One region of the Pantoea sp. F_5 genome, then DNA from elsewhere that is predicted to be linked to it. Evidence: predicted binding sites of a transcription regulator. Region 1 holds the regulator's gene; the other holds the start of a gene.
The links. Region 1 encodes LexA, which represses DNA repair genes until DNA is damaged. Its sites were predicted from a motif close to TNCTGTATGTACATACAGNA; they were not measured.
Positions count from the first base shown of each region.

Region 2: mutH (DNA mismatch repair endonuclease MutH) is a predicted target of LexA. The motif match lies at 1,735-1,754, and genes of this name have one in related genera.

Region 1 covers NZ_VWUO01000008.1:196,185-199,223, reverse strand. Annotated here, with positions in the region: gene plsB (glycerol-3-phosphate 1-O-acyltransferase PlsB) at 1-798, opposite strand, end outside; gene F3I44_RS12990 (diacylglycerol kinase) at 926-1,294, shown strand; gene lexA (transcriptional repressor LexA) at 1,400-2,014, shown strand; gene dinF (MATE family efflux transporter DinF) at 2,114-3,039, shown strand, end outside.
Region 2 covers NZ_VWUO01000003.1:290,033-293,071, forward strand. Annotated here, with positions in the region: gene F3I44_RS06040 (TerC family protein) at 15-725, opposite strand; gene mutH (DNA mismatch repair endonuclease MutH) at 826-1,503, opposite strand; gene rppH (RNA pyrophosphohydrolase) at 2,188-2,715, shown strand; gene ptsP (phosphoenolpyruvate--protein phosphotransferase) at 2,728-3,039, shown strand, end outside.

The sequences.
Region 1 (3,039 bases):
GCGAATCGCTTCATAGGAGAAGTTCGCCGCAATCTCTTCCATCATCTCGACGGCATTCTGCTGCGCTTTCTCATGGGAGATTTTTTTGCTGCGCGCCTCATCTTCTACTGCTTTTTCAATCGCTTTGGATTGCAGCAGACGATTAAACAGATCCTGACGGGCCGGTAAACGCGGGCCAATCGCAGCCAGCCGCTGACGGGCAAAATGGATACGCGCGACGCGGGCCAGCTTCTGCGCGATCGACTTATCTGTCCCATGTTCCGTGGCCATACGCCGCAGAGAGACGGTCGGCGAGAAGCGGACAAAGCTGTCGCGCCCATGCCAGATGACCGCAAAGAACTTCTGCACGCCGTTCAGCACCCGCAGGTGTGGTGTGGCTTCGCCCTGAACTTCACGTCCCGGTGCACGACCAAACATCACGGTGACGGGAAGCATCTGAATATCCAGCGTGGGATTATTGCGATGCAGGTCCAGGTAATCGTGGAAAATTTTCACCGATTCCACGCTGGGTACAAAATAGGGGAAGACGCGCGGGCCATCGTGGATAAAGACGTGGCGAGGCAGCAGGGAACCATCAATCTCCAGTGGAGAGAGCGGATCGGGCAGATGATGCCGCAGACACTGCGCGCGCAAAGTCAGTAAGTCAGCCTTCGAATCGTAAGGCAAAACATACATAATAGGTCGGGTCGGATCCAGACCATGTTCAGACACGGGATCGGCCGGAATGGCCTTACTCTTTACCAGAAACGAGAGTGGTAAATTAAGCAATTTATAATAAAGTTTACGCCAACCTGACATAGACAACATGAAGCCTCTTGTTAGCAAAGCGCCGCAAGCATACCAGAAAGTGCAGCGAAGATCTGTGGTGGTGCCAAATGCACGCAGCCCAGACATTGACGTCAATCCGATAAAAGGGTTCCCACACATGGCAAATAATGCCACCGGACTTATCAGAATAGTAAAAGCCGCAGGTTACTCCTGGCAGGGGCTGCGTGCCGCGTGGCAACATGAAGCGGCGTTTCGTCAGGAAGCCCTGGCTGCGCTGGCGGCGATCATTATCGCCTGCTGGCTGGATGTCGATGTGATCTCGCGCATCCTGATGATTGGGTCGGTGGTGCTGGTGGTCATCGTCGAAATCCTCAATAGCGCCATTGAAGCGGTGGTCGATCGCATCGGTCAGGAGCATCATCCGCTGGCAGGCCGGGCCAAAGATATGGGCTCTGCGGCGGTACTGATCAGCATCTTACTGGCACTGTTTGTCTGGATCGCGCTGCTCTGGACACATTTGCGATAAGCGTTCCATATCGCGCCAGAAGCCGCGTTTTGCCTGACAATCGGTTTCCATTTCGCCAATACCTGTATATACTCACAGCGACTGTATAAACAACCAGGGGGCGGGATGAAAGCATTAACCAGCAGGCAGCAGCAGGTCTATGACCTGATTCGCGACCATATTTCTTCAACAGGCATGCCGCCTACGCGCGCAGAGATTGCTGCACAACTGGGCTTCCGCTCACCGAATGCGGCAGAAGAGCACCTGAAAGCGCTGGCGCGTAAAGGCGTCATCGAGATCGTTTCCGGTGCATCGCGCGGCATTCGTCTGCTAATGGAAGAAGAAGCCTCAGAAGGCATACCGTTGATTGGCCGGGTTGCTGCCGGTGAGCCGATCATGGCGCAGGAACATATCGAAACCCACTATAAAGTGGATCCGGGCCTGTTTAAGCCGTCTGCTGACTTCCTGCTGCGCGTCAGCGGAATGTCGATGAAAGATATCGGGATTATGGATGGCGACCTGCTCGCGGTACATAAAACCCAGGATGTGCGCAACGGCCAGGTTGTCGTTGCCCGCATTGATGATGAAGTCACCGTTAAGCGCTGGAAAAAGCAGGGTGCTATCGTGCATCTGCTGCCTGAAAACAGCGACTTCGACCCGATTGTTGTCGATACCCGTGCACAGTCCCTGACCATCGAAGGTCTGGCGGTTGGCGTGGTACGCAACGGCGAGTGGCTCTGATTTGAGGCCGGCGTGCATTCGCCTTTACTGATGCTATTCTGTCTGCCCTAATTTTGTCGCTGCCTGTTTTGCGCAGCGACACCGAGCACGGAACGGCGAATGCGCTTTATTACGGCAACCGATAAAAACCTCTGGCGGCTTGCGCTGCCGATGATCCTTTCAAATATCACTGTTCCCTTACTGGGGGTGGTCGATACTGCAGTCATTGGTCATCTCGACAGCCCCGTCTATCTTGGCGGGGTTGCGGTCGGGACCACGGTGACCAGCTTCCTCTTTATGCTGCTGCTTTTCCTTCGAATGAGTACAACTGGCCTGACGGCACAGGCGTTTGGTGCGGGCGATAAAACCGCGCTGGCACGCGCGCTGACTCAGCCGCTGATTATTGCGCTGCTGGCAGGTGTACTGTTCATCGCTTTACGTTATCCGATTATTCAGCTGGCGACCCATCTGGTTGGCGGTAATCCCGCGGTACTGGAACAGGCGGCGCTGTTTATTCAGATTCGCTGGCTCAGTGCGCCTGCTACGCTGGCAAATCTGGTCATTCTGGGCTGGCTGCTGGGCGTGCAATATGCGCGCGCGCCGGTGATCCTGCTGGTGGTGGGCAATCTGGTTAATATTGTGCTCGATCTCTGGCTGGTGATGGGGCTGCACTGGGGTGTCGCGGGTGCGGCAACCGCCACGGCGCTGGCGGAGTATATTACACTGGGTGTCGGCAGCATCATGGTCTGGCGGGTCCTGAAGCTGCGCGGTATTCCCCTGAGCCTGCTGAAGCAGAGCTGGCGCGGAGACAGCGGCCGGCTGCTGCGGCTGAACCGGGATATCATGCTGCGCTCATTGATGCTGCAACTCTGTTTTGCCTCGCTGACCGTGCTGGGCGCGCGGCTGGGCCCGGATGTGGTGGCGGTCAACGCGGTATTGCTGATGTTCATTACGTTCACGGCCTATGCGCTGGATGGCTTTGCCTACGCGGTTGAAGCGTTTGCTGGCGAGGCGCATGGTGCAAAAGATGGCGGCAAACTGCTGCG
Region 2 (3,039 bases), on a different contig from region 1:
CGCCCTTGACTTTATCAGGCGTGCTTTTTCTTGCTGCGCATCAGGTTAAGGCACTCAACCGCCATGGAGAAGAACATAGCAAAATAAATGTAACCTTTTGGTACGTGAACCGCGAAGCTCTCCAGAATCAGGGTAAAACCGACCAGAATCAGGAAGGAGAGGGCCAGCATTTTCACTGACGGATGGCGTTCTACAAACTCACCAATAGCGCGTGCCGCAAACATCATCATCAGTACTGCAATGACCACTGCCGCCATCATAATAAACAGATGATCGGAGAGACCGATGGCGGTAATCACGGAGTCGAGGCTGAAAATAATGTCGAGCATCATGATCTGCACTATCGCACCAAGAAACGAATGAACGCGGGTGTTGTGCTCGCCTTCGCTGCCTTCAATCGTTTCATGGATCTCCATGCTCGATTTCCACAGCAGGAAAAGACCGCCAAAAAGCAGAATCAAATCACGCGCCGAGAACGCATGATCCATCAGCGTAAACAGCGGATTAGTCAGACGGGCGACCCATGCGATGGAAGCCAGCAGGCCAAGACGCATTAACATCGCCCCCATCAGACCAATGCGGCGTGCACTGGCTTGCTGGTGTTTTGGTAGTTTAGCGACCACCAGCGACAGGAAAATAATGTTATCAATACCCAGCACCACCTCAAGGATGGTCAGGGTGCCCAGCGCCAGCCAGGCGTTGGGATCGGAAATCCACTCAAACATACCGGCATTCAATCCTAAACGAAAAGTAAACGGCGATTATACGCATTGAATTCGCCAATCTCCCACAAAATTGCGACGCTGGTCGCGCAGGGTAAGCGATTTACAGGAGAAAATGGCGCGCCAGCAGGGGACCGGTGAAGCTCTTCTTCAGGTAGAAGCCGCGCGGCAGTGTCATGATGGGCTGGCCCTGATCGCCAATTCCCTCGGTCAGTGCCTTACTGTTGGCGGCTTTGGGCCGGATTTGCAGCCAGGCACCATGCCGCGCGGTAATCTGCTCAACGCGCCCCAGCACGATCATATCCATCAGTTCTTCCCAGTCCTGACGCAACATCTCATCTTCTTCCGCATTCGGGCTCCATAACAGCGGCGCACCGACACGACGTTCCCGCAGCGGAATTTCACGCCCACCTTCAACCGGGATCCACAACACCCGCGCCAGCTTGTGACGCACATGGCTGGTGAGCCAGGTCACGCCGCTGTTACCGGTCAGCGGTGCGACACAGACAAAGGTCGTTTCCAGCGGTTTACCCTGTGCATCAATCGGGATGGTTTTCAGTTCGATACCCAGATGGGCAAAGTCCTGTTCCGCTTTGCTGCCCGCGCTCGCCCCAAGGTGCCACTCCAGCAGCATGCCGACCCAGCCTTTATCGCGTTTAAGATCCACAGGCATGGGCAGACCGGCACGTGCAGCCAGGGTTTCCATAGGTAATCCGGCTAAATCCTGCGCGCGTGCCAGCAGGCTGGCTTCATCTTCGGGTGGTCCTGGTGGATAACGCATGTTGATAACTCACAATGATTAAAATTTGTACAGGTGCGGATAAGTAAGTTGTCCCGCTAAAATGAATCGTGTCCGGGCTCGATAATAACATGATAGATCATGCTTTTTTGAGTGGATTGGCCTTGCGCTATCGGCGATGAGCCAGGGTTATCCCAGCTTACCCGCAACAATGAACAGGATCTCCAGCCCGGTTATCCACAGAAAAGTGGGATAACCCCCTTATCTTTGCAGTACTGGTTCCATTTACAGCCTTGACTTTTCGTTATCTGAGCATAATTTCACCGCTCTGACCTAACGATGAGCGATTATCTGTGGATAAAAAGCGATGTGATTATAATTTAATCAATTGTATGTGGGCGTAAAAATATTCGCTGTTTATAGAAAGCTTCTGAAGCAGGACTTTTCATTAATTTCCTTTATAATCAAACAAATAATAAATTAACTCTTTTCGGCTCTCCCGGGTGCGATGGCGGGGTTATTCAGTTAACTCCCGCGTTCTGCACAAAGCTATCCACAGAAAAGGTGAATAAGATCGATATTTTTTGCGGTTTTTGTTTATAACTTTGCCCTTTTCTGTGAGTTATCCCGCTATTAATGGCTCAACCCCCCATGAATCCAGTGGTTTACCGCCTGTAAGGAGTGTGAAACAATCAGGCCATTCAAATTTTGCTTTGAGGTAGTCCGGTGATCGATGATGATGGCTACCGCCCGAATGTTGGTATCGTAATCTGTAACCGGCAGGGACAAGTGTTATGGGCCAGGCGCTTTGGACAGCATTCCTGGCAATTTCCTCAGGGAGGCATCAATCCCGGTGAAACCGCAGAACAGGCGATGTATCGCGAACTGTTCGAAGAGGTTGGATTACACAGGAAAGATGTTCGAATACTTGCCTCTACCCGTAACTGGTTACGTTACAAGTTGCCAAAACGTTTGGTGCGTTGGGACACAAAGCCGGTATGTATCGGCCAGAAACAAAAGTGGTTTCTTCTGCAGTTAATGTGTAATGACGCGGATATCAATGTGCAGCACAGCAGCACGCCGGAATTTGACGGCTGGCGCTGGGTCAGTTTCTGGTATCCGGTGCGTCAGGTTGTCTCCTTTAAGCGCGATGTCTATCGTCGGGTAATGAAGGAATTCGCTGGCGTGGTGATGTCTATGCAGGAGAGTGCGGGGCAGCGAAATAATCCTGCCCATCGACGTAAGAGAGGATAGGCCACGCCCTTTATGCTCACTCAGTTGCGCGAAATTGTAGAAAAAGTGGCGAGTGCACCGCGTCTCAATGAAGCACTCGACATCCTGGTCAATGAGATCTGTCTGGCGATGGATACGGAAGTCTGTTCTGTTTACCTCGCCGATCACGATCGTCGCTGCTATTACCTGATGGCGACGCGCGGCCTCAAAAAACCGCGTGGCCGCACCGTGACACTGGCGTTTGACGAAGGTATCGTCGGTTTAGTGGGCCGTCTGGCCGAACCGATTAACCTTGCTGACGCCCAGAGTCACCCCAGCTTTAAATATATCCCCGCAGTCAAAGAG